Regions from separate parts of the Halobacillus seohaensis genome, predicted to be linked through region 1. Evidence: a T-box and tRNA genes for the amino acid it is inferred to sense, from the RefSeq annotation. Region 1 holds a T-box; the other holds one or more tRNA genes.
The links. The T-box of region 1 lies ahead of alaS (alanine--tRNA ligase). A T-box ahead of a tRNA ligase gene usually reads a tRNA of that ligase, here a tRNA-Ala.
Positions count from the first base shown of each region.

Region 1 (16,299 bases):
TTGGCCCTGCCTTATATGTTGAGAGCGGTGGAGCTTAATCCGGATGATGTGGATATCCAATTCCAGTACGGACTTTGTCTAGCACAAAATGGTCAAATTGATGAAGCAGAAGTAACAATGAAAAATGTGCTACAATTAGAAGCAAATCATAGTGATGCTCACTACAATTTGGGTGTTGTTGCTTTGCATAAAGAGGACGCCGCACTAGCACTCGAGCATTTTAATAGGGCTCTCCAATCAAATGAAGAGCATACTCTTGCTTCACATGCAAAAACACAAATTGAACAAGCATTAAACGAAGAATAATCTAAAGGGGAAACATGATCATGGAAGAACATACACATTTTTCTCAAACAAATGAAGATGAAGGTCCTTTTATAAAGGGTGAGTTAAATCGGATGATTTTCCATAAAGAATCCGAGTATTTTTCGATTGCTTCCATTTCAGTTACCGATACAAATGAAGACTTTATTGAAAAAAGCTTAGTAATCAAAGGTCACTTTCCACCTTTAGAAGAAGGCGAAACGTATGTTTTCCGAGGAGAATTTCAAGACCATAAAAAGTTCGGTCGTCAATATCAAGTGAATTTCTATCAGCGTGTTATGCCTGAGACGAAAGATGGCTTAGTTGTTTACTTATCAAGTGAATTATTTCATGGAATTGGTAAAAAAACGGCAGAACGGATAGTTGAGGAACTAGGAGAGCAAGCAATTTCAAAAATATTACAAGATCCAGATGTACTTGATAGGGTCCCTAAGTTAGCAAAAGAAAAGAGAATACAACTATATGAAGCATTGAAAGAACATCAGGGATTTGAGCATATTATGATTCATTTAAATCAGTATGGATTTGGTTTAAAGCTTTCCCAAAAAGTTTATCAAGCTTTTAAAGATCAAACCTTGACAATGATTGAAGAGGATCCATATCAATTAGTTTTTCAAGTGGAGGGTTTTGGTTTTCATCGGGCAGATGAAATAGCTAAGATGCAGGACTTACCTGATGATCATCCAACAAGAATTAGAGCGGCCTGTTTGTATATTATGCAGCAAAGTTTATCAGCAGGACATGTATACCTCCCAACAGAGAATTGTTTATCTCAAGTAGAGTCCTTATTAAATAGTGGAGGCAATAAAGCAATTACATTCGATCAACTATCGCAACAAGTGATTCAATTAGCTGAAGACCGATATGTATTTATAGAAGAGGAACGTGTGTATTTACCCTCACTTTATCATGCGGAAAATGGATTTTGTCATCAATTGGAGCGAATTACGGAAGAAGAACTAGAAACAGAATATACACAGGCAGACCTCATGAAGATTATTGGAGAGATTGAAGAAAAAGAGGCAATGAGCTACGGGGAAGAACAGTTCAAAGCCTTGGATAAGGCTCTTCATTCTAAAGCAATGATTTTAACCGGAGGCCCAGGCACTGGGAAGACTACCGTAATTAATGGGATCATACAAGCCTACGCCCAGTTAAATGATGTTTCTATTGATCCAGAAGATTATAGTCAAGGCGATTCTTTTCCATTTGTAATGGCTGCACCTACGGGGAGGGCTGCTAAACGAATGACAGAATCCACAGGTTTACCTGCTAGTACGATACACCGTTTACTAGGTTGGGATGGACATGACAGTTTTGAAAAAAATCAAAATAACCAGTTAGAAGGAAACGTTTTAATTATAGATGAATTTTCAATGGTAGATATTTGGTTAGCTAATCAATTATTTAGAGCAATTCCTGCCGATATGCAAGTATTGATTGTAGGGGATGAAGATCAACTTCCTTCAGTAGGACCAGGGCAAGTGCTGTCGGATTTACTTCGATCTAAATATATTTCTTCCGTTCAATTGACTGAAGTATATCGTCAGAAAGAAGGTTCGAAGATCATTCAATTGGCACATGAAATAAAGAATGACGAGTGTAATGAGCAATCTTTAAGTAAGGACGATGACTTTAATTTTATACCAGCTAGTGAATATCAGATAAAAGATCTGATAACAAGTATTGTGAAAAAAGCACTTGATAAAGGGATCGATCTTCGTGAGATACAGGTGTTAGCCCCTATGTATAGAACTGATGTGGGCATTCATCAATTAAATTTAGAGATTCAGAAAATCGTTAATCCTAAAAATAAACAGAAAAGGGATTTAAACTTTAAGGAAGTTACCTTCCGCAAAGGAGATAAAGTGATTCAGTTAGTAAACCAGCCGGAGGATGGAGTCTACAATGGAGATATTGGCGAAATTGTGGCTATTTTTCAAGCAGATGAAAATGTCGACCAAGTCGAACAGGTTGTTGTGGAATATGATGGTAAAGAAGTTATTTATCCTAAAAAAGATTTGAATAATATCATGCATGCATATTGTACATCCATCCATAAATCTCAAGGTAGTGAGTTTTCAATCGTAGTTCTTCCAATTGTACGTGGGTACCGAAGAATGCTTAGAAAGAACCTTTTATATACGGCTATTACAAGATCAAAAGATTCGTTAATTATTTGTGGGGACCATCAAGCTTTTATTGATGGTGTAAGAAGCACTGATATTAATTTAAGATACACACGATTAACTGAAAAACTTCAAGATAGTAGTTATCCTAAAGTTGATGAAGAAGAACTATCACCTTATGATTTTATGTAAAGGTATAAATTGTCAAACCTAGGGGCAAGCTAGCAGAAAAAAGGAGTTTGCTCCCTATGAAATGCCCGAACTGTGATGGCAAAATTCTTGGACGAATTGGTAATGACCAATATTATTGCTGGACTTGTTGCTTGGAACTCTCTGTCGAAAAAGGAAAAATCAACGTCCATCAAATAGAAGAGGATGGTAGTTTAAGTTCGTTGAATGACCTCTTTTATCAATCAGGCTCATGAAAAATAACAGTTTAATCAAATGGATAATTCGATTATCCATTTTTTTTATTATTCTTCTATTATTACTGTTTTTAGCCTGGTTATTCCCTTATTATGATCACGTGGTTCTATTGATAGGTAGAATATTTCTACCATTTATAATAGCGATCATTGTGGCTATGCTATTGCACCCATTAGTTAAATACTTAGAAGATATAGGATTAAAGCGAATTTTGGCTATCTTACTTATCTTCTTGGCATTCTTTTCACTAACTGGCTATGGAGTCTATAAAGGTTATCCTCATTTAGTGCAACAAATTAAATTGCTGAATGAACAGTTACCTCACCTATTGGAAGCTTATCAGCAGTGGACTAAGGAAATGTATGCACAGACTGAGAGGTTTCCAGATGGAATTCATGAGCGGTTAGAAGATAGCTTTTCAAGATTGGAATCCTGGGTTAACGCTCGTCTCATGGCTGTCATATCCGGAATGAGTGGGCTATTTAATATTATTGTGTTAATTGCTGTCATTCCCGTTATGACCTTTTACTTTTTAAAAGACTATCATTCCATCATGAATGCCTTGCTCCGGTTATTTCCTGAAAAGTGGAGGAGAGAAGGCGTTCATTTAACAAGAAAGCTAAGCCATTCTCTTGGTGGTTATATAAGGGGACAATTATTAATTAGTCTATTTGTGGGGGTTTTAGCTACTTTAGGTTTTTGGATCGCAGATTTACCCTATCCTCTCGTGTTAGGCTTGGTTGCAGGTATTACCAATATAATTCCCTACTTTGGACCGTTATTTGGAGCAATTCCAGCATTGATCGTTGCTTTAACGATTTCTGTTAAAACTCTGATAATAACAGGAGCAGTGATTGTAGTAATTCAAGTGATTGAGGGAAATTTGTTATCCCCTTATATTATGGGTAAAAGCATTCACATCCACCCGCTATTAATTATTTTTGCGCTATTGGCTGGTGGAGAACTCGCGGGTATTACAGGTATGGTCTTAGCTGTTCCTGTGTTAACATGTATTAAGGTAATTATTGAAGAAATTTATCATGTACGGCTAAGCGTTGACAGATAAAGACAAATTATCTATAATGACGCTATCTATACTATATGAACGTAGAATACTAAGAAGGAAAAAAGTAAACAAGCATGCCCTTTGTTAGAGAGGCATCTCCTAAGGCTGGAAGAGGTGCTAAGCAGGCTTTTGTTGAAAGCTATTCCTGAGTGCGGCTTAATCGCCGTCGGTTTCACGTACCGTTACGAACGTTTGAGGTGATAGGCTTAATTACTAAGTCTATAATCAGGGTGGTACCGCGGATTCGAAATCCCGTCCCTGCCAATGTGCAGGGACGGGATTTTTCTGTTCATATAGCGAAAGAGAATTTGAGGAGGTTCTATTATGAAAAAGTTAACATCAGCAGACATTAGACAAATGTTTTTAGATTTTTTTAAAGACAAAGGACATAGTGTCGAACCGAGCGCTTCACTAGTTCCCCATGAGGATCCAACACTGCTCTGGATTAATAGTGGTGTAGCTACATTAAAGAAATATTTTGATGGTCGTGTCATCCCAGAAAACCCTAAAATTGTGAATGTCCAAAAATCTATACGTACGAACGATATTGAAAACGTTGGATTTACCGCACGTCACCACACATTCTTCGAAATGTTAGGGAATTTTTCAATTGGCGACTATTTTAAGGAAGAAGCAATTGCCATGGGATGGGAATTCCTAACAAGTCCAGATTGGATCGGATTTGATCCTAAGAGATTGTCGGTAACTGTTCATCCCGAAGATGATGAAGCCTATGCACTATGGAGAGATAAAATTGGTGTAGAGGAAGAAAGAATTATTCGCTTAGAAGAAAACTTCTGGGATATTGGTGAGGGACCGAGTGGACCTAATACGGAAATATTCTACGATCGTGGAGAAGCATATGGAAATGATTCGTCTGACCCTGAACTTTATCCGGGTGGAGAAAACGAACGTTACCTTGAAATATGGAACCTTGTTTTTTCACAATTTAACCACAATCCTGATGATACGTATACACCACTTCCAAAGAAAAATATTGATACGGGCATGGGATTAGAACGAATGGTCTGTGTCATCCAAGATACTCCGACAAATTATGAAACCGATTTGCTTTTGCCTATCATAAAGGCAACAGAGACTCTATCAGGTCGTAACTATCAAGATAATAAGGACCAAGACTCTGCATTTAAGGTGATTGCCGATCATATGCGAACTGTTAGTTTTGCTGTCAGTGATGGCGCGCTGCCCTCTAATGAGGGAAGAGGTTATGTGTTAAGAAGATTACTTCGTCGGGCCGTTCGATTTGCTAAACAGCTCGGAATTGATGAACCCTTTATGTACAAGCTTGTGCCTGAAGTAGCAGAAATCATGAATGATTTCTATCCGGATATTAGTAAGAAACAAGAATTCATTCAAAAGGTGATAAAAACTGAGGAAGAACGTTTTCATGAAACTTTAAATGATGGATTGGCTATGTTGTCTACTATAATGACAGAGGAAACAGCAAAAGGTAGCAACGTATTCCCTGGTACGGAAGTATTCCGTTTATATGATACGTTTGGCTTTCCAAAGGAATTAACGGAAGAATATGTTGCTGATGCTGGTTTCACAATTGATGAAGAAGGATTTAAAAATGAAATGCAAAAACAGAGGGAGCGGGCTAGAAACGCTCGTCAAAAAACCGACAGTATGCAAATTCAAAACGGAGTGTTAGGCGACGTTCAGGTGGCTAGTGAATTTATTGGATACGATCGTTTGACTGGAAAAGGAAAAGTCATTGAATTAATAAAAGGCAATGAATTTGCTGAAGAAGCGGAAGAAGGAGATGTCATATATTTCTTCTTAGACTATACACCTTTTTATGCAGAAAGCGGCGGTCAAATGGCTGACAAAGGTATAGTTGAAAATGATCAAGCGGTTATTGAAGTATCTAATGTTCAAAAAGCACCAAATGGTCAACATATGCACGAAGCCATCGTTAAGCAAGGCTTCTTTAAAAAGGGAGATACATTTGATACCGAAGTCTATCGTAGTAATCGTTCGTACATCGTGAAGAACCATACGGCGACACACTTGTTACATCAGGCTCTGAAAGATGTGTTGGGTGATCATGTTAATCAAGCAGGCTCACAGGTTACATCAGACCGATTACGATTTGACTTTTCTCATTTTGGATCTGTAAATGAAAAAGAAATAGAACAAATTGAGAAACAGGTAAATGAAAAAATATGGGAATCTATCGCAGTGAAAATTGAATACAATTCGTTAGAAGAAGCGAAAGAAAAAGGCGCAATGGCTTTGTTCGGGGAAAAGTATGGTACTGAAGTTCGTGTGGTTGAAGTAGGGGATTATAGCCTTGAGTTATGTGGAGGTTGTCACGTTAACAATACTGCTGAAATCGGATTGTTTAAGCTTGTAAGTGAAACAGGTATTGGTGCCGGAACCCGAAGAATTGAAGCTGTCACCGCTAAAGGCGCTTATGAATTTATGAATGAGAAAGAGGCCATATTAAAAGAAGCAGGTCAATTATTGAAAACAAGACCAGAACAAGTGCCGGAGCGGGTGCAAGCTCTTCATCATGAAATAAAAAGCCTTCAACGCGAGAATGATTCATTATCAACAAAGCTATCAAATTTAGAAGCTTCCTCTATTTTGGATGAAGTAGAAGAAGTAAATGGAATTAAAGTTTTAGCAAAACATGTCGATGTTAAAGATATGGATGCCCTTAGAACAATGATGGACGATTTAAAACAAAAACTTGATTCTGCTATTCTTCTTCTAGCCACAACTAATGGGAATAAAGTTCAACTTATTGCCGGAGTATCTAAAGATTTAATCGATCAAGGCTATCATGCCGGACATTTGATCAAGGAAGCAGCTACCATTTGTGGAGGAGGAGGAGGAGGTCGACCTGACATGGCTCAAGCCGGCGGAAAAGACTCCTCTAAAATATCTGAAGCACTTGATTATGTTAAAGAATACGCGAAACAAACCGTCTAATTTTTACAAAGCTAAAAATAAGTATATAATGAAAGAAAGACTAACATGTGCGAGGTGAAAAAGATGAGTTCAATGGATAAAACAATGCGCTTTAATTTTTCAGAAGAGCCATTTGATGAGGATGTAAAATCATTACTAATATCCGTTCATAATTCTTTACAAGAAAAAGGCTACAATCCGATAAACCAAATTGTTGGATACTTGCTTTCTGGGGATCCGGCTTATATTCCTCGTCACAAAGATGCTCGAAACTTAATAAGAAAAATGGAACGGGATGAGTTGATTGAAGAAATGGTTAAATTTTATTTAGAGAAGAATAAAGAGGACGATTGATGAAAAAACTAGGTCTAGATGTAGGTGAAAAAACGATAGGCATTGCGGTATCAGATGCTTTCGGCTGGACAGCACAAGGGCTTACTACGTTAAAGTGGGATGAAGATAATTACACAACAGCTAGAGAGCCATTGAGAAAAGTGATTAATGAAAATGATATTAGCGAGGCCATCGTTGGCTTACCTAAAAATATGAACGGAACGATTGGACATAGAGGTGAGGCTAGTCAGAGGTTTGGAAAATGGTTGGAAAAAGAGTTCAAAATAGTTGTTCAACTATGGGATGAACGTTTAACGACGATGGCTGCTGAAAGAGTTTTGCTCGAAGCTGATGTTAGTCGGCAGAAGCGTAAAAAAGTAATTGATAAAATGGCAGCTGTAATTATTTTACAAAGTTATTTGGATTCAAAACAATAGGAGGCAAAATGATGGCTTTAGAAAAAGAAGAACGAATTATCATCCCGGATGAAAACGGAGAGGAACACTTATTTGAGGTACTATTTACTTTTGATGTAGAGCAAAATGAACAATCTTATATCGCGGTTGTTCCAGCTGAACAAAAAGAAGGCGATGAAGTGGAAGTATTTGCTTTTAGATATGAAGAAAAAGGAAATGAAGAGGATGACCTTGCTCTATATCAAATTGAGTCTGATGAAGAGTGGGAAATGGTTGAAGAAATGTTAAATACTTTAACTGATGAAGACTTAACTTAATAAATAGTGAAAGGTTTAAGGTCTTTATAATAACGGGTTTCTTTTAAAAGTATAAAAGATTAAATAACAAAGTTTCTAGCAGTCCAATTAGTATATACTAATTGGACTGCTTTTTTTGGTTGATTTAGTGAGTTTTTTAGATACAATTCGGCTCTATAATGAATGTGGTGGTCATGCTTAATCTATCAGCAGCTCCAGGTCAGCAGAATATAAAATGCACTCTATTCTCTCTTTTGATACCCTAGAGTTGCGACACAAAAAGGCAAAGGAAATTTAAACGCGTTAGAAAAATATTTGAACGATGGAAGACAGAGATGTCACAAGCATTTATGTATCTGTTTAACAATGGACCCATTCCTCTGTCTTTATTAACGGAACCATTATTTTTACAACTCTTTATCCACAATCCTGCTCGGTGGTTGAAGAAATTTCGTCATCGACTCGGGCACCTTTTCAGCATTAACGGGTAACAAAGGCTTTATATTAAATAATACTGAACAGCTACTCATTTCTCAAAATAAAGGATATTATGTTTTTCTATTATAGAATCTGTCTAAATTCGTAGAAAAGAGTGCATATTTTGTAGTATAATGAACCGGGTGGAAGGAGGAACATAGGTGTCTGACTCGAATTTCAAGAAAAGTTATAAAGAACGTTTAATGAATCGTAAAGAAGAGGCAAGTAAGGTTCGAAAAATAGTTGTGATCATTTTAGCTACTGTAGCGGCTGTGCTAATGGTTAGTTTGATTTCAGGTTATTTATATATAAAATCTTCACTAAAACCTGTTAATCCTGATGATGACTCAGAAGTAAATGTAGAAATTCCAATTGGATCATCTACATCTCAGATAGCTAGCATTTTAGAAGAAAATAGTATCATAAAAAATGATTTGATTTTTAGGTTATATACAAAATTTAAAAATGAAACTGGCTTTCAAGCGGGGGATTATCAGTTCACCTCGTCAATGACTTTAAATGAAATTATCACATCCCTAAAATCGGGTAAATTAATAAAAGAACCGGCTGTTAGAGTAACTATTCCTGAAGGTCAGAATGTTGAAGAAATCGCCGGAATTTACTCAGAAGAATTTGATTTTACAGAGGAAGAATTTTTAGAGAAAGTGAACAATGAAGAATATGTACAAGAATTAATTAAAGATCACCCGAATTTACTGAGTGAAAAGATATTAGAAGAGGGTATTCGCTACCCATTAGAAGGCTATTTATTTGCAACAACTTACGATTATTTTGTTGAGAATCCTTCAATAGAAGAAATTATAGACAAAATGGTATCTCGTACAGAGGAAGTTGTACTTGGTTATAGTAAAGAGATTGATCAAAAGGAACGAACGGTTCATGAACTCATTACAATGGCCTCTCTCGTTGAGAATGAAGCACCAAATGAAGAAAGCCGTAAAAAAATAGCTGGAGTCTTTTACAATCGTTTGGAAGATGATATGATGCTGCAAACTGATCCAACGGTACTTTATGCGTTAGGTGAGCACAAAGACCGCGTATTATATGAAGACTTAGAAGTCGAATCTCCATATAATACGTACCATATTAAGGGCTTACCTGTAGGGCCTATTTCTAGCTTTAACACCAATTCACTTCTCGCAACCTTAAATCCTATTGATTCGGAAAATCTTTATTTCTTAGCGAACAGTGAAGGGGATATTTTTTACTCTGAAACTTTAGAGGAGCACAACCAGCTGAAAGCAAAACATATTTCCTCAGATGAGCAGAAGGATAAATTATCAGAGGAAGAGGAAGAATAAATTTTGTAAGGAATGCGTGATAAACCTCGCATTCCTTCTTTTTAATATGTTAAAATAATAGGGTTGTAAATGCGTTGTTCTATAAGGAAAGGGGACAGCATTCATGAACCAAGAAAAATACTTACATACTTTACTATCTCCCGCCTCAGATCAAGTGAGGCAATTAGAAAAGTATGCACAGGAACATAATATTCCGATAATGGAGCCTTTAGGTATGGATTTTCTTTTGCAGTTAATACGTATTCACCAGCCTAAGAAAATTCTTGAAATTGGAACGGCTATCGGGTATTCTGCTTTAAGAATGCTTGAAGCAATGCCGACTGGTGAGATTATAACCATTGAAAGAGACGTTAATCGTTTAGAAGAAGCAAGAAAAAATATAAAGTCTTTTAATATGGAAGATAGCATTCAAGTAATTCATGGGGATGCACTTGAATTGAAAGAAGAAGTGGCTAAAAGGGGTCCTTTTGATCTCTTATTTATCGATGCAGCGAAAGGGAAGTACGAAGATTTTTTTAATGTATATTCGCCTTTAATAACAGATCAAGGGATGATTGTTTCGGATAATGTCTTATTTAAAGGTTATGTCGCAAATTCTTCTCAGGGATCCGAGCGTTTTGAAAAAATCGCATCAAAAATAAGAAGATTTAACCAATCGTTAAATAACCATGAGAAGTATCATACCACAATTGTACCTATTGGTGATGGGGTAGCAATTACAGTGAAGAAATAATGAATAACTAAGGGTGACGATAGAGAGGAGAACCAAGGCATGAGTGACAAACCTGTTGTAATTGGAGTAGCTGGAGGTACGGGATCAGGAAAAACAAGTGTAACGAGATCCATTATCCAAAGATTTACTGATAAGACAATTTTAATGATAGAACAAGACTATTATTATAAAGATCAAAGTCATTTGCCCCTAGAAGAGAGATTAAAAACAAATTATGATCATCCATTAGCGTTTGATAACGATTTGTTGATAGAACACTTAGAAGAACTAATCGCTGAAAAATCAATTGAAAAGCCTGTTTACGATTATAAAATTCATACACGTTCAGATGAAACTATACATGTGGAACCTAAAGAAGTTATTATAGTTGAAGGGATTCTTGTATTAGAGGATGAAAAGTTACGTGACTTAATGGACATTAAAGTGTTTGTCGATACTGATGCCGATGTGCGAATTATTCGTCGTATGATGAGAGATATTAACGAGCGAGGAAGAACATTAGACTCTGTGATTGATCAATATATTAACGTCGTTCGTCCGATGCATTTGCAATTTGTTGAACCAACGAAGCGTTACTCAGACATCATTATCCCAGAAGGTGGCCAAAATCATGTAGCTATTGATTTAATGGCGACGAAGATTCAAACGGTCCTTCATCAAAAAGGACAGAAGATGAGCGAATAAAATAGTTGAAAAGTTGAAAAAAATCTGGCATAGTTTTTGATAGTAGTACTGGAAAGTCTAACCCTGTAAACATTATGTTTATAAAGTAGAATTAAAAGATAGTGTTATACTATGAAAACAGGGTATATCGTTTTACTATTGTCGGATATAAGGAGTGTATTTGGATGGCCCAAGGGAAAAGTTTTTACATGACAGAAGAAGGTAAAATAAAGCTTGAAGAAGAACTAGAATACCTAAAAAATGAACGACGAAAAGAAGTTGTAGAACGTATTAAAGTAGCCAGAGACTTTGGTGATTTATCCGAGAACTCAGAGTATGATGCAGCTAAGGATGACCAAGCATTTGTAGAATCAAGAATTCAATCAGTTGAAAATATGATTCGAAATGCTGTTATTATCGAAAGTGATAATGATAACCCTGACCGTGTATCTATGGGTAAATCGGTTACGTTTCAGGAGCTCCCTGAAGGCGATGAAGAAACGTATACCATAGTTGGTAGTGCTGAAGCTGATCCATTTGAAGGAAAGATTTCCAATGACTCTCCAATGGCTCAAAGTTTAATAGGTCATGAAATAGGAGACAAGGTAACAGTCGCTACTCCTGGTGGAGAAATTAATGTAAAAATAGTTAGCGTAACTTTATAAAAAGATGAAAGACAGGGGCAACCCTGTCTTTTTCTCTCATTTATTTTAATCTTACGGACTTATCTGTGATTTAAGATTCGAATGAACTATTGTATAATGAGGCGCACAGAGGGGGTATTATAGTGGGGGAAAATCAAAAATCAAACTCACGAAGCGGTCGGTTTGAGAAAAGAAGAAAATCCAAAAAACTAATGACCGTACTAGCTACTGCAGGAGCATTGCTGTTTGTTATTTATATATGTCTATTTATTTTTACAGGAAATATAGATTCTGATCGACCAAATGAGTCAGCTTCAGAGTCAACCACTAACGAAGAAAATAGTGGAAATGATGGTGGAAGTTCAGAGGGAGATCAATCAACTGGAGATCTAGAAGTTAATCCCAATGAAGAAGAAGCCGATGACAAGCTTTCCGACGAAAATGAAAGTTCAGAAGATGAGTCAAGCGAGGGAGATGAAAGTCGAAAGGTAGAAGAAGGTTCTGAAGAGAATGTGGATCGTGTAATTACACAAGACTGGAAACCAGTAGGAACAGAACAGAATATTTCGGGAGAGCATAGAACAACATTCCAACAAGGTTCTCAAGATTGGCAGGAAATATTAAAAGCAGCAAGCAAAGCAACAGGAGTAAGTACAGAGAACATGATCGATTGGCGGGTAGAAAATGCCGGAAGTGGCCAAGTGAATGCTACTATTACGAATCAATCCCAGGATCAGGTTTACCGTGTCTTAATAGAATGGGTAGATGGTGAAGGATATCGTCCCATCCAAGTGAAAGAATTAAATAGTAACCCCTACAATTAATAGGTAACTTAAGAAAGGAGTATCACGGATGGCCATAGGAATAATTGGAGCAATGGATGAAGAAATCGAATTACTCAAAAACAATATGAAAATTAGGGAAGTCCACCATGTAGCTGAAAGCACTTTTATAGAGGGAGAATTATCCGGACATTCCGTTGTTTTGTTAAAATCTGGAATCGGAAAAGTGAATGCAGCAATAGCAACAACCATCCTGCATGAACGGTTTTCCATAAGCCAAGTTATTAATACAGGATCTGCTGGCGGTTTTGCAACTGATTTAGAAGTCGGAGATGTTGTGATCTCATCTTTTGTTACACATCATGACGTTGATGTTACAGCTTTTGAGTATGATTATGGTCAGGTTCCTGGACTCCCAGCGATGTATAAGGCAAGTACACAACTTGTAGACAAAGCCATGCAGGCCGTCAAACAAACGGATGTAAAGGGAAAAAAGGGAATCATTGCTACGGGAGATTCATTTATGCAAGAAGAGTCACGCGTGAATTTTGTTAGAGGTAAGTTTCCAGAAATGATTGCAGCAGAGATGGAAGCTGCTGCAGTAGCGCAGGTTTGTTATAAGTATGAGACACCCTTTGTAGTTATACGAGCTCTCTCAGATATTGCAGGAAAAGAATCTTCTATTTCTTTTGACCAGTTTCTTCCTAAAGCTGCTAATAATGCAGCCACTATGATTATAACAATGCTTCAGTCAATAGATTACTAGGAATTACCATCTGCTATTACCTCTAACCTATGTTACAATCATTCAGGCATAGGATAGGAGGTGGCAAAATGGACTCTAATAAGAAATTAGAAGGAAAATTAGCTGATTATAGACGGTTTACAATGACTCTAATTATATTAAGTGCATATTTATATGTTGGCATTTTAATCAGTATTTATGAGTACCATTCGACCGCATACTATTATTTATTCGTGCTAATTATATTATTATTATCAACGGCTTTTTACTTTGTGAGAAAGCTTAATCAATGGCAGAAAAAATTAAGAGAAGAATAAAATATAAAACCACTGTTATCAAGATTGACTGAAACTTTCTCTTCAGTAGTCTCTTAGACAGTGGTTTTTTGTTTCTAGAAAATTATAGATTAGTTTTGGTTAAGCATACTGATATAAGTCCAGCTTAAAAGGCCCAATAGACACCGTAACATAAGCAATCTTCCACTCACTAAGAACCGTAGTTTGCTTACTTCACGTATCTATCGGGTCGTACATACTCTAAGAAGAATTTCCATATTTGCTTTGTTTATAAAATTCATGAAAAATCTTCATAAGCGCACGTTTTTCTATACGAGAAACGTAGCTTCTTGATATGCCAAGCTCCTTAGCTATTTCGCGCTGAGTTTTCTCATCTTCATCATTTAGACCATAACGGTAAACGATGACTTCTTTTTCTCTGTCATCTAATACAGAAATATATTGCTTAATTTGTTCAATCTCCATATGAAGCTGAATTTCTTCCACAATGTCAGCAACATCTGCTTGCAAAATATCGAGTAGATTCAATTCATTTCCTTCTTTGTCATGGCCAATGGGGTCTTGTAAAGAAATATCTTTATTCAGTTTTTTCGTGGATCTTAAGTGCATAAGGATTTCGTTTTCTATACAACGAGCGGCATAGGTGGCAAGTTTTGTTCCTTTGCCTGTAGAATAACTTTCAATTCCTTTAATAAGACCAATCGTACCAATGGATATTAAATCCTCAAAGTCTTCTTTTGTATTCTCGAATTTTTTTACGATATGAGCAACTAGTCTTAAGTTATGTTCAATCAGTTTATCTCTTGCTTCTTTGCTTCCTTCTTTCATTAATTGGAGTTGCTTAGCTTCTTCCTCCTTTGACAATGGGTTGGGAAAGGCTTGATTTTTTACATAAGAAACGAAAAATAAAGCTTCTTTAAATAAATAAAGGATGGAAGCGATTAAACTGCTCAAACGAACACACCTCCTCATGGATTAGGCATCTGCCTACCATAAGTGTATGTATGTCGAAGCTTGACCGTGCCTGTACTCCACAAATAAAGCAACCAGAGTTTCTGGTTGCTTACTTGTTCGTATTTTTTGATTGATCAAACACTTCTTTATATTCATCTTGTATGCTCTGGTCCCACAAAGGAACACCACTTCGATAAGCAGCTCTTCCAATCATGTGTCCTGATACAGGTGCTGTTAATAAAATGAACAGAATACCTAGTAAGAGCTTGCCGCTAATAATATCATGCTCAACATACAAAAAGAGAAAAGCACCAATTAATATACCAGAGACACCCAAAGTAGAGCTTTTTGTGGCAGCGTGCAGTCGGGTATAAACATCAGGAAATCTAAGAACACCTAGTGAACCAGAAATAAGAAAAAAAGTGCCAAGTAGTAAAGATATACATATGAGCAAATCAAAAATGAGATTAATCCATGTCCCGCTCAATAATAACACCCTTTTCTAAGAATTTCGCCATGGCAATGGTACCTATAAATAACAAAATACCAATTAAGAGTATAACATCATTAAATTGTGTTGAAACGAGTAGCACGGCGATGACACCCGCTAAAGCCATAACGTTCACACCAATTATATCTAGGGCAACGGCCCGGTCTGGGTTTGTTGGCCCTACAATGGCTCGATAAAGCAGGATCATAACAGAAATTGATACACCAACTATGGCGATAGTTGCTGAAGCTTCAATAAGCATCTCCGTTACATTTAATGCTTGTTCCATTAGCGTGTCACCTCCATGATGGTTTTCTCAAAGATATCTTTTATGTCATTGATCGATTCTTCTACGTCAGGAATATCCATAGCGTGAATATAAATCTTAGAATAGTCTTCACTAACATCTAGGGATAACGTTCCAGGTGTTAATGAAATTAGGTTAGCAAGGAGTGTAATCTCCCAGTTACTTTTTAATTCAATCGGAAGGATAAAAATCCCAGGTTGAATATTAAATTTAGGTTTGTAAGCAAGCTTTACAATTTCAATATTTGACAGTAATAATTCACGTACAAAGAGAAGAATCAGTTTAATGACACTGAAGACTCTCTTCATGTAAAAGGTGTCAGGGATGAAGCGCTGAAGCATGAATAACATGAGGATACCTATAAGGTAGCCAACAACAAAGGTTGTAAAGTTATACGTCTCGCTTAGAAACATCCACATGACAGCTATGATAATATTAAGAACGATTTGATAGGGCATTAACTGTCTACTCCTTTATCACAGAATCAATATAATTTTGCGGATCCATTAGATATTCTCCCATTTGTTCAATAGATGGATAAAAGAATTCGGCTCCTACTCCAAGAACAATAGTAATCGATAAAAGAACGACAATGGGCCATGTCATACGACGTGCATTAATTTTTCTTTCAGGATGTGGAGGGGCGTCTGTTTTCTCTCCCCAGAAGCCACGAATGAAAATTCTAATCATTGAGAATAAGATTAGCAGACTAGAAATGAGTGAAGCAATCACAACCATGATTTCTTCATTAGCCAATCCTCCCTGAATAAGTAGAAGTTTACCAATAAATCCACTAAAAGGTGGGATTCCGGCTAGAACTAAAGTGGAAACGAATAATATCCAACCTAATGCAGGATAGTGGTGAATTAGTCCATTCATTTTCCTCAAATCTGAAGTTCCTGCTACATAAGCAATCACACCAACTAGGAGGAACAGAGCACCTTTAATCACCATAT
Region 1 is NZ_JBHSZV010000004.1:400,247-416,545, reverse strand. Features, by position in the region: gene ACFQIC_RS02455 (tetratricopeptide repeat protein) at 1-306, shown strand, start outside; gene recD2 (SF1B family DNA helicase RecD2) at 327-2,645, shown strand; gene ACFQIC_RS02445 (hypothetical protein) at 2,702-2,878, shown strand; gene ACFQIC_RS02440 (AI-2E family transporter) at 2,875-3,945, shown strand; T-box leader at 3,988-4,208, shown strand; gene alaS (alanine--tRNA ligase) at 4,270-6,906, shown strand; gene ACFQIC_RS02430 (IreB family regulatory phosphoprotein) at 6,970-7,239, shown strand; gene ruvX (Holliday junction resolvase RuvX) at 7,239-7,655, shown strand; gene ACFQIC_RS02420 (DUF1292 domain-containing protein) at 7,667-7,951, shown strand; gene mltG (endolytic transglycosylase MltG) at 8,569-9,729, shown strand; gene ACFQIC_RS02410 (O-methyltransferase) at 9,833-10,462, shown strand; gene udk (uridine kinase) at 10,502-11,146, shown strand; gene greA (transcription elongation factor GreA) at 11,311-11,790, shown strand; gene ACFQIC_RS02395 (YrrS family protein) at 11,913-12,593, shown strand; gene mtnN (5'-methylthioadenosine/S-adenosylhomocysteine nucleosidase) at 12,622-13,317, shown strand; gene ACFQIC_RS02385 (YrhC family protein) at 13,386-13,613, shown strand; gene sigK (RNA polymerase sporulation sigma factor SigK) at 13,833-14,564, opposite strand; gene mnhG (monovalent cation/H(+) antiporter subunit G) at 14,656-15,033, opposite strand; gene ACFQIC_RS02370 (monovalent cation/H+ antiporter complex subunit F) at 15,014-15,325, opposite strand; gene ACFQIC_RS02365 (Na+/H+ antiporter subunit E) at 15,325-15,801, opposite strand; gene ACFQIC_RS02360 (Na+/H+ antiporter subunit D) at 15,809-16,299, opposite strand, start outside.

Region 2 (16,299 bases), on a different contig from region 1:
GAAGTAAAATTATTCGATTGATTGAAAGTGAACTCGAAGCTTTAGAAAATGGTAGAGAAGCTGAAGCACTTGAACGCTTTTATAAAGAGATTCATGAATTAGTAAAGTGAGTCTAGAGGAGCTGAGTAAATTTGATTTACATGATCGATCATTACGATTCGTTCACATATAACCTTGTGCAATATTTAGGAGAGCTTGGAGAAGAAGTCGTCGTAAGAAGAAATGATGAAGTTACATTTAAAGATATTGATCAATTACAACCAGACTTACTTTTCCTATCTCCGGGACCCTGTTCCCCGGATGAAACAGGAATTACCTTGGATGTTATTGACCATTACAAAAACACGATACCGATTTTTGGCGTTTGTTTAGGACACCAGGCGATCGCTCAAGTTTTTGGAGGAAAAGTTGTCCGTGCTGACCGACTGATGCATGGGAAAAGCTCCGAAATATTTCATGATGGTCGCTCGGTTTACACAGATCTAAACAATCCTATGGAAGCGATGCGCTACCATTCTTTGATCGTTGATAAAGATGATATTCCTGATTGTTTTGAAATCACAGCAGCTACTGTTGAAGGGGAGATAATGGGGATTCGACACCTAGATTATCCAATAGAAGGGGTACAGTTTCACCCGGAATCCATTGGAACAAATGACGGCATTATGCTGTTGAAAAATTTAATTGACCAAGTGAAGGAAAAAGAAGAGTCTGTACCAGAATAAAAGCAATGCCTATTATGAAATCTCTTTAAAAGTGAGATTTCATAGTAGGCATTTTTTATATTTTAGTATAGGTATTTAGTCTTATTTTATATATATGAAAAATTCCTTAATTAATAATCTTATTTGAATTTTCGTAATAGTGATCCAATTTTTCAAGCCATGAGGTCAAAGTTCTGACAATATATTGTTAATAAATTCCATGGATTTTAGAGAGGAAATTTCTTTTGAAAAGTATAAGAAACCTCATTTTCACAATTTTTGAAAGTATGTTAGTTTAATAAACGTTGTGTTTACAGAGCTCGTATAACACGTTGAGAGAAGTGGATAATAGTCTATAGACAACTTATCATCCAATATATGAAAATCAGGAGCTGAAAATTAGTAATGGAATTACAACATGATCCAACTTTACTATGGTATATCGGTCTTTACGCAGTTGTAATGATCGTAATCGGAATTGTTATGGCGAAGAAAGTGTCAGGAAGTGAAGACTTCGTCCTAGCGGGAAAAAGTTTAGGCCCTTTTGTATTAATGGGAACCCTTTTAGCAACATGGACAGGTAGTGGGAGTATTTCCGGAGGGGAAACTTCTATGGCTTTCAGTTATGGAATATGGCCATCTTTAATGTTAATGGTTCCAACATTAGTGGGGATTACTATTCTATATATTGTCGCACCAAAAATACGTGCTTTTGGTAAATATACAGTTTCAGGTATTCTTGAGGCAAAATATGGTCGTAAATCGCGTAACATAGCTAGTGTTATCATTATTCTTGCTTATGTGGGGATTGTATCTTATCAAATGCAAGGTCTCGGATTTATTTTAAATTTAACAACAGGCATGAGTGTTGAAGTTGGTACTATAATTGGTGCTGTTATGATTATCTTCCTAGCTATGATTGGTGGACTTCGTTCCGTTTCACAAACCGATGCCATTAGTGGATTTTTAATGGTCGGTGGATTAATTATTACTGTGCCAACAATTATTGCAGTAGCTGGTGGCTGGGGAGATGTCATTGCTAACGTACCAGAATCCCATATGACATCCACAGGAGGACTTTCCACTATCCAATTAATGGGCTTTTTACTTCCCTCTTTATTTTTACTATTAGGTGACCAAAACATGTATCAACGTTTGGCATCTTCTAAAGGAGATAGCTCAGCTAAAAAAGCCCAAATTGGTTGGCTAATCGCAATGATTATTATATCTCCAGCCATTTCAATTATTGCATTCACATCACGTTCCATGTTTCCTGATATCGATCCAGGTATGGCATTGATGGCTACTACGCTAGCACTGCCAACAATTGTAGGAGGAGTTCTACTTGCAGCTGCAGCTTCTTTTATTATTACAACAGGGAATTCGTATTTACTATCAGCGGCAACAAACTTAACGTATGATATTTACGGAAACTACATTAATAAAGAAGCCTCTGATAAAAAACTGTTAAGTATGACGAGAATTTATATTGTAGCTCTTGGAGTATTTGCCTTTCTATTGATTAGGTATTTCCCAACCGTATTGAGCGTACAAATGTATGCTTACACTGTTTACGGAGCTGGTTTAACACCAGCATTGCTCGCTGTTTTCTTCTGGAAACGTGTGAATCCAATCGGTGGTATTTCTTCTATGGTTGCAGGGGTAGTGACCACGTTAACTTGGGAAATACTACTGCAAAAACCTTTTGAAATCAATAGTTCTGTAATTGCTGTACCCGTTGCGATTATCGTTTTGATTGTTGTTACTTTAGTGACTACTAATAACAATACATCGGGTGGACCGTCAACTGTTAAAGCGTAAACTAAAATATAAAATCCCCTGGAATTAATTCTAGGGGATTTTATAATATATTTTTAAAAAAATGTTTTCTTTATACTGAAAAGCTATTGAACAGAATGATAAATAAGGATATAATAGTCTTTGTCGGAAAATAATATATGGGGCATTAGCTCAGCTGGGAGAGCGCTTGTCTGGCAGACAAGAGGTCAGCGGTTCGAGCCCGCTATGCTCCACTCTTAAAACCCTTGGTAATCAAGGGTTTTTTATTGTTTATAGGGTCACTCCACAGGTTTACCTCCAGAAGAATGTTTCGAAAGCTTGATTCGGTCGGCTGCTGTTGGAGGTTCTTCTAACCATCCGTTACCAATTGTAAGGTTTATTCCTTCATTTGCATATTTACCTATATCTGCTGTAAGAGTGGCTATTTGAGCATGTAAATCATGTCTCATAATTTTAGAAATGGCTAATCCATAATTTGAAAGGCCAATCGTATTTGCTAATGATGTATGATAAAGCATTAACTTATCAGAAAATGGTGGGATAGTAGAATCGGTAATATGGGCATCCATAAGATTTGGAGTAGGGAGATCTTCACTTATAAGAAATGTTCCCAATTCCTTGATTTGCTTGTCTGCTACTTTAACTCCTTGTTGGAAATAATTACGTAATTTATCAGACGATGCAACCTGGCTAAATCCTAGCATCAATGATTTACCTAATACGTTTGTATTTATATTGACTTGTAAATGTTTAATTTCCAATGCGATTAACGGTCTAGACTTACCTGCTATTACTGAAATAAATGATTCCTTTTCTATAAAATCAACTTTTCTCGGATAGGGGATCTCGGGTGCTGAAATTTGTATCCCCTTAGAAAGCAACAAATGCAATCCTTTTTCATAGATAATAACTGAATCGTTTAAACTTGTTTTAAAGTATTCGACTACATCTTGTCGTGTTGTTGTTGAAAGAGCATCTCCGTAAGTTAATAGAGCAGCTCTGGACATCTGTGTGATGTAATAAAGCATGAAAATGTCACTAAATAAACGTGGTGCGTCTTTTCGAATGTCCTGGTCTCCAAACCCGACCGGTAATGGTATATTTTCTTTTGAATAAAATTCTTTTAGGGTATTTAAATGTTTTTCTGAGATATTTAATGAGAATTTAATAAATTCTTTAATTTCTTCATCTTTAACGACTTGAAGATGATGTTTAAAAACACAACAAAACAAAGAATCCCCCAGGTAATTGGAAAATAGATCGCCTAACTCCGAGGCGTTTAATTTTTTGTTATGTTGATGCTCTTTAAGTTGTTTAGCCGTATTCAGGTCTTCCTTTTGTGAATTTGTTTCCACTCGTGAACCCTCCTCAAAGACATTGATAAAAATATTATGTGTAAATAAAGAAAATGTATTTATTGTTTCTCTTTTTAGATTCTTGATATGATGAATTTAATGGAGAGTTGGTGATAATTTACTTAGAAGAGCATAAAAAGGACGATCAATGAAAAAAATAGGTTATGAGAGGTTAGATCTGCACAATATATCAACTTATCAGTGGATCGTGCATCCAAACACCATTGAATGGAAAAACGTCTTAAAGTTTCTTTCCATATTGGAAGGTTTTTGTTTAACTAACATAAGAAAGCAATTTGGACTTAAAATCAAGAAGGAGGAAACAGCATGGCATTAGAGAAAGAAGAACGTATAACTATCCCTGATGAAAACGGGGATGAACACTTATTTGAAGTACTGTTCACATTTGATGTAGAACAAACGGAGTCAACCTATATTGCAGTAAGTCCTGCAGAACCTAGTGAAGACGAGGATGTAGAAGTATTCACTTTCCGTTATGAAGAAAAAGCGGATGAAGGGGAAGATCTTGCGTTATATCAGATCGAATCTGATGAAGAGTGGGAATTGGTTGATGAAAAGCTTAATGCTTTAATAGATCAGGATTTAAATTAATTGTTAGAAACCAAGCTTGCGGCTTTTGAGTCGCAAGCTTTTATTATTTTCGAAAAAATTTTAGCAAGAAAGTTTTTTAACAAGTAGTCTATGTGCTTCACGTTAAGACGGAGTGGTATTTATGAAGCCAACAAAGGCGATCCTGTGTTATTATAACTTGTGGAGAGTCACTTAATAAGGAGTGGAAAAAATAGAAATGAAGCTACGAACATTTATTGAACATCGCCTATTTTCCAAATTTATTTTGGCGATTATTTTGGTGAACGCAGTTCTAATAGGATTAGGAACTGATTCATCTATATATGCAAACTATGAATCTATTTTTATTGCAACAGATATTTTGATATTAGCTATCTTTACAATTGAGATCATCTTAAAGTTAATCGTTTATCGTCAAAAGTTCTTTAATAATGGATGGAATGTATTCGATTTTGTTATTGTATTTGGAAGTCTGGTTTTATATAACACACATTTGGTCAGCGTTTTAAGGATTTTGCGAGTGTTGCGAGTTTTGAGAACCATCTCGATTATCCCCTCCTTGAGAAGGTTAACATCGGCTTTGTTTATGGCAATTCCAGCTATTGGATCAGTTACGATTCTTATGGGAATTATTTTTTATGTTTATTCTGTGATTGGAACAAGCTTCTTTGGTGATATTGCTCCAGAATTCTTCGGGAATGTTGGCTTGAGTGCCTTGACGCTATTCCAAGTTTTCACTTTGGAAAGTTGGGCGAGTGGAATATTCCGGCCAATCTTCACTGAAGTTGTCTGGTCATGGTTGTATTTTGTGTCATTTATTATTGTTTCAACGTTCATTATTTTAAATTTAATTGTTGGTGAAATCGTAAATAATGCACAGGAACTATCTGAGCATTCCGAGGAAGAAAGCAAGGATATGCAAAGAATAATGAAAGACCTAGATGAATTAAAGCAAATGATAAAGGATAAGGAAAAGAAAACTGAAAAAGAGGATGAAGGGAGAACGGGGTAATCCTCGTTTTTTTCGTGATCAAGGCAATGTGTGGGGTCAAAAATACTAACAGCTTTTTGTTAGAAAAAGTTGGGTGGTAAAAATCTATAACTTTAGTTTAAGAAAAAAGGTTCCTGGCGAGTGAGGCGCTAGGAACCTTTTCTCCTACCATACATAGTATGGAGGTAAATTGAATCTAACTTTTTTATAATGTCGTGGTACGTTCATAGGTTTTCCTGATAAATGGGAATGCGTTAAACATTCAAAGTTATTTTATTGAGCGGTGCCAAACCATTTTCTAATTCTTCCCCGTACACAAACCCTTCTAATTTGAATTTGCGGTCTATTTTTTCTTTATTTAGTTTGATTTGGAAATTTGTGAAGCTTAGTAATTCTCCAGGTTCGAGAAATGTAGTACTTAATGGTTCCAACCAATACTCTCCAGTTTTCTCCGCGATCTCTTTTCCTTCTTCTTCATTAATATAATTCCACGTTTCGGCGGGAACAGGACTGTAATCCTGATCAATGATTTGTTCTGACCCAATTTTAGCGGTCAATGAAAAAGCATCAATCGGTTGAAATCGCAAGCAAATAAGTGGATCAGTCAATACAGCTGTACCGTTATTCTTTATGACAAAGCTGCCAATAATTATCGGGTCTTTCCTATCTTCATTTGGAAGAATAACGTTATATGAAAAAAAGGATGTGATATCTAAGCGATTTGACTCTTGGGACCTTTCTTTTATTTCCTGCATTTCTTTGTACGCAGCAATTAATGCATCTTTTAAAACGACCAGCTTTTGTTCAATCTCATGTAATTGGCGACTCAATAAAATCCCTCCCTCTATGCCACAAATATATGCTTTTCCTCGCCAAATATGTAAGAAGTGCAGGCTTCAACGCCTACACTAACCTAGATTAATCTTCTCCGTTATTGTTCCACATTGGGAAGTCATAATCGCTTTCGTCTGCGGAAGCATCAAAGTTATTGTTGTCGTGTTTGTCATGACATCGGCGTCTGCGTTTTTTATCACGGTGGTTAGGGAAAATTTCTGGACATTGTTCTGGGAACCTAGCTCTACGACAAGCTGCTGATGGAACAGGAATCAAATCACGTGGCTCACAGAATTTCGCAAACACTTCTAGTTTTACTTCGGTCTCTGCTTGAACACTTTGACAAACGTTCACTATTAAATCACCTGTAACAGTAGCACCCACCGTTGTTAAAGTAAGATTAAAAACATCACAAGTCGATGAAGGGAGAATATCGCAAACTACTTCAATATCATCTGGTCGACATAAGAGTACTTGTTCAGGAATTAAGTTTACCGTAGCCGTAGCAGTAAATTCTGGCATTGTAGTACCTGTTACTACGTAAGTCACCTCTACCTCCAAAGTTTTCATAATAGTTACTAATTGTAATTCAATTTCTTTGCCATTCGGTAACTCAACGTCCATATCAACTGAATCATCTGCAGCAAAACACTCGGTATCAGTACCATTTTCTTGAAGAATTTCACAACCTATGACTGTTAAATCCGAACCTGCTACAGGTGTTTCACCAATCGAATCAAATGCTAGCCCCGTAAATGTTTGAGCCTTATTTAAAATAACCCAATCATACACTTTCTCCGCAACGATACACTCTTTGCGAAACCCGTGAAACTTATTGCTCTTGCTCATATAATATTTCCAACCTTCCATTATTTTTATTTGTGTTACATTACATACTATGACTGACGCTTTTGATGGTTCTAGTGAACTAGCGTATATAATAGAAAATTAGTCATTTGCCCTTGTATTTTTAGTGGAAGGCTGTTGAACCAAATATTTTTTAACGCATACACATATATATTCAGACTTTTAGAAAGGACTTGTTATTATGGGAGACAGTTCATTTAGTATGGAGAAAGTGGGTTATTTAGGTTCAAGTCAAACAGAGGTAGATATTGTTGCCCTTGTAAAAAAAATGAATGAGTTTATTGGGCAGCAACGGGAGTACGTTTATCAGACGGATGCTTCTGAAGAGCAACTGGGCAGGCTAGAACAACAGGCAGTAGTAATATATCAGATCTTAGCTTCTCTTCAAATCAAACATCGAACAATAGAACCGACAATAAACAGAGAAGAAAAAGAAATTGTCCAACTGACAGAAGGTCTAGCCGAAGAGTCTCTAGTCTTTAAGGAAAGTAGCAATAAGGTTGATGTAAGAAATGACTCGACACTAGAGTTAAAAACAATGCTTGATAAACATGCTGAAAAGGCTGAAGAAAGACTTAAAGACTTTTCGGCTCAAATTGACCGTTTAGAGTTGTTAGAACAAAAGATAGAGAAACTATTCACACGACAAAAAGGTACAGATCACAAGAATAAAAATCCATTAAAAGAATGGATAGAAGAAGGAAATGACTCTTCTGAACCGATAGATGAAGATCATTGGTTTAGTAATTTGAGTGAATCGTCAACCGTATATGAGATGGCAAGTGAGGATGAATTGCCTATAGATGAGGAGCATTGGTTTAGTAATTTCAGCGAGTCGTCAGCCGTATATGAGATGGATGATGAAGATGAATTTCCAGAAGTAGAACATGATGAAAGTGTAGATATCGAGGAAGATGATGATCAATCATTTCCATTTTCAATAGAAGAAGAAGATGATGATGAAGGTTGGTTTGCAAATTCCATAAATATGTCCAATCAATCTAAATATCTACTAAGCCTTAACACTTCAAGTAAGAAAACTAAAAAGAATAAACCTTCTATTCAACGAGAAAAGGATATCCCTATAAAACGTGAAAAGGCGAATACAACTAACATTTCTGAATCTGAGCAGAGTGTTCATCCCCCAGTAACCTCAATTAGCGAAAAATTATCAACCGCGCAACCCAAAACAGAAGAGGTGACTTCTCAGGAAACTAAAAATGATACGGACAACAAAGTCGTTTCCTTTTTTAAAAAATTGTCCCAAATATAAAAAAGTTCTCCTATAGATCCAGTCTAAGTATTTTTCTAATAAGTACGTGGAGATATAAATGAAAATCAATTTAGAAGCTGTAAGGGGGAACGTCCTTTACGGCTTCTTAAATGTGATAATTTTGAATCATTTTTTTAATTGCATGAAAAAGATAACGGACGAATATAGACATATTCCTCAAAAGTGGTAGAATTTAAGTAGAGTACATATGAGGGAGCTATTTCTATGAAACTTTGGATAAGAAAAATATTCGTTGTATTTATTGCCATTATGACTTTAGGAATGTATATTCCGCCGAACTATTTAGAGACAGATGCGGCAGAAAATAAGGAAGTTTCTTCAAAAGAAGGTTCAAAGCCTGTTACCTTGAGTAATACTGAAGATGCCGCTCCAACTGAAACGATTGAGGCTTCTCTTCCTCATGAAGATTTTCAATCCAATGATTCTTTCAAGCAGACAATAACCGAACAAGCAAAAGATCAAATGGTTACTAAAATGGGACCGAGAATTATAGAGAAAGTGGAAGATGACTTTCAGACAGACATTTTACCGAAAATGGAAGAAGTTATTGAGACGCTTTTAGCAGAAGCGGGAGAAGAGAAAGCACCTTATTATGAGATTACTGAACAAATGACATCAGGATATGGTGAAAAGATTTTTAATATGTATGATTATCGGACAAAACAAGAAGTAGCTAGATTTGATGTTCGACGGGACAACCGTCCTGGAGAAGGGTATTGGTTTAATTTTCACTATCACTTGAGTAAAGATAATTTTGAAAAACATCACATGATTGGTGAAATATATTGGGACAAGAACACTCCTCCTAAGTGGATGTCATAATCAAATATTATCGATAAAGAGCGTCCTTTTATTTCGGTATTACCGGAGTAAAAGGACGTTTTTTTCTTGAGAATAGACTGTATAAGTTCGGCTCTATATCATGGAGTTGTCGGTGATTAAAGACAGGAACGTTCAAAGAAAGCGATCCTATCATGGCGAGAGCTGGATTAAAAACTTGTTTAGAAGAAATGATAAACGTCAGAAATAGAGTCATTTAAACGCGTTAGAAAACCATTTGAACGATGGAAGACAGAAATATTACAAGCCATTATGTATCCGTTTAAAAATGGATGAATTGAAGGTGTCAATAACACAATTAAAGTATTAAAACGCAACTATTACGGGCTTAAGAGCTATGAACGCTTAAAGAATAAGGTTTTATGGCAATAAGAAATGAAGAACTTAGGATTTTGATCATTGTTGTTTTGGATAGATAAATGTTTGAGGAAACCATTTAACAAGCAGCCTGAATACACGTAGACTCCTGTGGGAACAGTGGCTCAGTCACCCGCGGAAAGCGAAGTGTATTCAGGCTACGGTGGGATAAGTGTAACAAACTATGCGAAAGTAGCTAAATCAAAAGGGTGATGGAGATCATTCTCCACCACCATATTTGACAGAGAACCATAAGCTCTAGAAAAGGTGTTTTGTATCCATAACTATACATCTTACTAGTGTTCAATGACCTCTGTTGACATAGAGATAAATTCTCGAACACTGAAAGGTAAATACATGTTCTTCTTCCATACCATTGCTAACTCCAGGTTAATATTAGAATTAGTTAAAGGAATAGCTTTGACTTCTGGAGTGTTAATCTTATAACAAATTTTACTTGGTAATAATGCTACTCCTAACTTTGCCTCTACCATTTCAATCATGAAGTCTTTTTGGGAGCTTTGACAGACAATTTTGGGTTCAAAGCCTTTGGAAGCACACTCTTCTATAATTCGGTCATAAAGTGTAAAATCTTCTCGATATAAAATGAAAGGTTCCTTCTCTAGTTTTGCTAGATCGATTGATTTTTCACTTGCCAAAGGGTTTTCGCTGTGAACGATCATCATTAAAGGGTCTTTTATTACCCTGACTAATTCAAAATTTTCCTTCTTAATTGGAATATTGCAAATGAGGCCAATATCCAGTGATCCATCTTCTACCCCGCGCTTTATTTCTTTAGAGCCAACCTCTGTTAGATTGATTTCAATTAAGGGATATAGATCTTTAAATCGACTGATAAGGTTGGAGAAGAATGCTGCTCCAATAATCGGAGGTATACCGATTTTAATTTCACCTTTTTTTAATTCCATAATATCTGTAAGTTCTAACGTTAAGTTATCGAATGCTTTCAGTACATTCTTTGCATTGGCTAAGACAGCTTTCCCTGCATCCGTTAACTCTAAATGTTTCGATCGATAAAATAGTGGAACACCTAATTCTTCTTCTAAGTTTTTAATCACCTTACTTATAGATGGCTGTGAAACGTGTAATGTAGAGGCTGCTTTCGTAAAACTTAATTGTCTAGCAACTTCAGAGAAATATTCTAAATGTCGAATATCCATAGTACTCCTCCTGTTTTCATCTGAAATATACAGTTATAACCAAATGGAATAAGTAACATTCTAAATATGTATTTTTTATGTCTAGAGTTTTATTATAGTATAAGAAGTAAGAAACTGACAGTCTAGTGAAGATAATTTTGAAAGGGTTTTCAAATGGTTGGATGTTAAATAGGTTTACAATTTGCACGGAGATTTTCTAGTAATCAACCGTGTAATGAAAAATATTTATTCCAAGGAGGAAATTAACCAATGAGAGAATATGTGCAAATCGGTAATCTTCAAGTTTCTCCAGTTTTATACGAATTTATTAATGCAAAGGCTATACCTGATAGCGGCCTGACCAGTGAACAGTTTTGGCATGATTTAGGAGTCATCATACAAGACCTTTCACCTAAAAACAAACAACTGCTGACCAAACGTGAGGAATTGCAACACAAAATAAATGGATGGCATCAAGAACATAATCACGAATTTAATCATGAGAACTATAAATCATTCTTGAAGGAAATTAATTACTTAGAATCGGAACCGGAAGATTTTCAAATTACTACGGAAAATGTAGATGAAGAAATCACACAACAAGCGGGGCCTCAATTAGTAGTACCAGTAAATAATGCCCGTTATGCAATTAATGCAGCAAACGCTCGTTGGGGTAGTCTTTATGATGCTCTTTATGGAACGGATGTAATTAGTGAAGAGGATGGAGCAGAAAAAGGTGGATCTTATAACCCTGTTCGAGGTGAAAAAGTAATTGCATATGCTAAAGAGTTTCTTGATCAAACCGTTCCATTAGAAAAAAGCTCTCATAAAGATGTAGAGGCCTATTTAATCAATAATGGTAAATTGAATGCCGTTTTAGAAAATGGATCCTCAATAGGACTTAAAGATATTTCTCAGTTAGCCGGTTATACAAGTCAGCCAGAAAATCCAGATACTCTATTGTTTCAGAATAATGGTATTCACTTCGAAATCCAAATCGATCGAGAAGACACAATTGGTAAGACAGACAAGGCGGGTGTGAAAGATATACTTGCGGAATCGGCATTGACAACCATTGTGGATTGTGAGGATTCTGTAGCTGCAGTTGATGCTGAAGATAAGGTTCTAGTATATAGTAATTTGCTTGGTCTCTATAAGGGTGATTTAGCTGAAACTATTACTAAAGGAAATCAAACGTTCACTAGAACATTGAACCCAGATCGTTTCTATATCTCTCCTGAAGGAAAAGAATTCTCGTTGTCTGGAAGGTCGCTTATGTTTGTACGTAATGTAGGTCATTTAATGACTACACAGGCCGTGCTTGATCAGGATGGAGAAGAAGTGCCAGAAGGGATATTAGATACAGTAATCACAGGTTTGGTAGGCAAACAAGATATCTTAAGTCACGGGCAATTTCAGAACTCGTCACAAGGTTCATTATATATCGTTAAGCCAAAAATGCATGGTTCAGAGGAAGTTGCTTTTGCAAATGAACTCTTTGATCGTACGGAAGACATGCTTGGGTTACAACGAAATACTTTAAAAATAGGAGTTATGGATGAAGAAAGGAGAACCACGCTTAATTTGAAAGCTTCTATTAAGGAAGTGAAGGAGAGAATCGTCTTCATTAATACTGGATTCTTAGATCGAACGGGAGATGAAATCCATACTTCTATGGAAGCACATGGACCTATGATACGTAAAAACGATATGAAATCCTCTAAGTGGCTTCAAGGCTATGAAAAATCGAATGTACAAGTTGGTCTAGATACTGGATTAAAAGGTCGAGCACAGATTGGGAAAGGCATGTGGGCCATGCCTGATAGGATGGCTGCGATGATGGAACAGAAAGGCAGCCATCTAAAAGCTGGAGCCAACACAGCTTGGGTACCATCTCCTACAGCGGCTACCTTACATGCTTTGCATTATCATCAAATTGATGTACGTAAAGTTCAAAGTGACTTACTACAATCTTTTGAAAATCAACAGGATGATATTCTTGATATTCCATTAACATTGAAACCTCAATGGAGTAGCGAAGAAATTCAGGAAGAACTGGATAACAATGCGCAAGGTATTTTAGGATATGTAGTTCGATGGGTAGAACAAGGGGTTGGTTGTTCTACGGTTCCTGATATTAATAATGTTGGACTAATGGAAGACAGGGCAACATTAAGAATTTCAAGTCAACATATGGCAAACTGGCTTCATCATGGGGTGTGTACGAAAGAACAAGTTCTAGAAACATTAAAACGGATGGCAAAAGTAGTGGATGAGCAAAATGCCTCTGACCCAGAGTATCAAAAGATGTCTCAAGATTATGATGGCTCCGTTGCATTTCAAGCTGCTTGCGATTTAGTGTTTAAAGGATCAGAGCAACCAAGTGGATATACAGAACCGATCCTTCATAAACGACGTATAGAAGCGAAAAACCGCGTTCACGCAAAGTAAAGGAAGGGAGAACCATTTTACTCACATAGAGTAGATGGTTCTTTTAACCAAGTCAACATCTATTATGCTATGTTAAACGTTAATGTTGATGGGCAGGATTGTTGAATACTAAATTTCGAGATTGTGCGGCTGTTCCGTCATCGGTATGAGGAGAAGTTCTGGTGGTCGGGGAAATAACGAGACCACATTTTTGTGACAAAATTTAACATAGTTATTTTTTAACTGTAATTATTTGAAAAGTATAAAATTTATAAGGGTATATCTCTCAACACGCTTCATGTAGAAGGAGGAGGATCGTTTGTGGAGTCAGAGAAACTAATGGATAAAAAAATGGTCCCTAATAAAATATTTGGTAACAATGGTTTATCTGTTTTAACACCTAAAAGTGAGAATGAAATTTCTGAAATACTTAAATCGGCTCATAATGAAAAGAAACGTGTATCTATTATCGGAAGTGGAACTAAGAACGGGTATGGAGGATTAGTAGAGGAATATGATTATTTGTTATCTCTAGCTAACTATAAAGGAATTGTTGAGCATACTGTCGGCGATATGACGGTTACTGTAAAACCAGGTACGACTTTTTCGGAGTTGCAAAATTACCTAAACCAGCACCATCAAATGATTTCAATCGATCCAAACTGGCCAAATCACGCCACAATCGGTGGAATAATTGCTGCAAACGAGAGTGGGCCTAAAAGGTTAAAATATGGATCTGCAAGAGATTTAGTTATTGGTTTACGGGTTGTTTACCCTGATGGTAGCGTCATTCGAACAGGCGGAAAAGTCGTAAAAAACGTTGCTGGATATGATATGAATAAACTGTTTGTCGGGTCTATGGGAACACTGGGAGTGATTTCTGAGATCACGTTGAAATTGCGACCAATGCCAAAGTATGAAAGTTTAATGATCATTTCTGTACAGGAGAACCAACTCGAACAAATACGATCCTTTGTTGTTGCATTGCAAGATTCGATGGTGGAGCCATCATCAATAGAATTACTAAATCCTACCTTGTCAGAAAAATTACGAAACAGCCATACTTATAATCTATTGATCTCGTTTGAGGATGTAGAGAATGCTGTTCACTATCAGGAAAAGTGGGTGGAGGAGCACAAGCCTGTTGGCGCTTCTACTGAACTTTTAACATTACAGCAGGCAAATGAATTTTGGGAGAATTTCTCTTCTATCGCTCCTCATTGTTTAAAGGATGAGGAAGACAGTGATTGTATAGAAGCCGTTCTTAAAATAGGGAGTAAGAATTTAAGTGTTTTAAGTATTATTGAAGAAAGTCAAAGGATTCAAGAGGAATATCATGTAGAAATACAAGCTCATGGTGGTGTTGGCCATGGGATTAGCAACTTATTCCTTAAGGGTACAGAAACAAGCGTAAAATTGACTATTTCTCATATGAGGAAATTCATGCAGGGAAAGAGTGGATATGTAATCATAAAGCATCTTTCATATCAACTTAGATGTGAATTAAACGTCTGGGGCGAGATACCTTCTTACTTTTTCTTATTTAAAGGCATTAAAGAAAAAATAGACCCTCATAATACTTTGAATCATAAACGATACATAGGGGGGATATAAGATGTTGGTAGAAAAAGTGAAAAATAATGATCCAGCTTGTTCGACTATTAGTCTTAGTAACTATTTCAAAGAAGACCACCCAGATGAAAATAAATGGGCAGACTGTGTTCATTGTGGTATGTGTTTAGAATCTTGTCCCACTTATTTAGAAACAGGGCAAGAACAACATTCCCCAAGAGGACGTGTCCACCTGATTAAATCTGTTGCAGAGGGAAAGATTGAGTTAAATGAACAATTTATGGATCCTGTTTTTCAATGTCTTGATTGTCGGGCTTGTACTACAGCATGTCCAGCTGATGTGGATGTAGGCGGGCTCATTGAAGAGGCAAGAGGGCAGGTTAGACAGGCTATCCCTTTAAAAGGGATGAAAGGTGTTATTGGAAAATTTTTTCTAAGAGACTTGTTTCCTCATAGAAATCGCTTAAATACTATTAGCGCACTTTTGAAATTTTATCAGACGAGTGGACTTCAAACAGCCGTTCGTAAAACCGGGGCCATTCGCATTATGCCAAATCATCTAGCAGATATGGAATCTATCATGCCAAAGGTAAAAACATCAGTTCAGAAAAAATACAAAGACGTTGAAGTGATTCCTGCAAAAGGAGAGGTTAAATCAACGGTATCCATGCTTACAGGGTGTATTATGGACATTATGTTCAGTGACATAAACCAATCAACAATTAATGTTCTGACACATAACGGCAATGAAGTTTTAATTCCAAAGAATCAGACTTGTTGTGGTGCTTTACACATTCATGCGGGAGATCGAAAGACTGGTAAAAAATTAGCTAAACAAAACATCGAAGCATTTAAGGACGCAGACAAAGTAGTCGTTAATGCTGCAGGGTGTGGCTGTGCTTTAAAAGAGTATCCTGAATTATTTAAGGATGAAACGGAGTGGAAAGAAAAAGCTGAAGCATTTGCTGCTAAGGTCGAAGATATTTCTAAACACTTATATGAAAGCGGTTACGAAAAACCTAAGAGTTCATTGAATAAAAGAATAACTTATCATGATGCTTGTCATTTAGCTCATGGGCAAGGTGTACGTCATGAACCTCGTCAGCTTATAAATGATATTCCAGGAGTTGAATACATCGAACAAGCAAATGCTGACACATGTTGTGGAAGTGCAGGAATTTATAATATCACTAACCCTGAAATGGCAGGAGCTGTACTAGAAAGAAAGATGGAAAACGTCCCCGAAAATATTGAGATGATTTCCATGGGGAACCCAGGATGTATGCTTCAAATGGCTTTAGGCGTACAAAAACACGGAAGAAAAGCGGAAATTGTTCACACGGTTCAACTACTTGATTGGGCTTATCAAAAGGATCAAGAAAATAATACGGATAAATCATCCACGGATAAAGTTTTATCTGTTAGAGAGGAGTGAATCTGTTGTTCCTAAGAAATAAGAGAAGTAAATCAAGTGGTGATAGACATATTGATCAACTTGCTAATA
Region 2 is NZ_JBHSZV010000061.1:30,703-47,001, reverse strand. Features, by position in the region: gene trpA (tryptophan synthase subunit alpha) at 1-110, shown strand, start outside; gene ACFQIC_RS19095 (anthranilate synthase component II) at 132-725, shown strand; gene ACFQIC_RS19090 (sodium:solute symporter family protein) at 1,110-2,525, shown strand; tRNA gene ACFQIC_RS19085 (tRNA-Ala) at 2,665-2,737, shown strand; gene ACFQIC_RS19080 (DUF3231 family protein) at 2,783-3,859, opposite strand; gene ACFQIC_RS19075 (DUF1292 domain-containing protein) at 4,187-4,471, shown strand; gene ACFQIC_RS19070 (ion transporter) at 4,668-5,462, shown strand; gene ACFQIC_RS19065 (hypothetical protein) at 5,696-6,271, opposite strand; gene ACFQIC_RS19060 (BMQ_0737 family morphogenetic spore coat protein) at 6,360-7,124, opposite strand; gene ACFQIC_RS19055 (hypothetical protein) at 7,324-8,415, shown strand; gene ACFQIC_RS19050 (YpjP family protein) at 8,641-9,258, shown strand; gene ACFQIC_RS19045 (transposase) at 9,553-9,648, shown strand; gene ACFQIC_RS19040 (LysR family transcriptional regulator) at 9,930-10,814, opposite strand; gene ACFQIC_RS19035 (malate synthase G) at 11,064-13,244, shown strand; gene ACFQIC_RS19030 (FAD-binding oxidoreductase) at 13,545-14,837, shown strand; gene ACFQIC_RS19025 ((Fe-S)-binding protein) at 14,839-16,230, shown strand; gene ACFQIC_RS19020 (FAD-linked oxidase C-terminal domain-containing protein) at 16,236-16,299, shown strand, end outside.
Region 2: it has a tRNA-Ala gene. The T-box ahead of alaS (alanine--tRNA ligase) is inferred to sense a tRNA for this amino acid. The anticodon was not compared.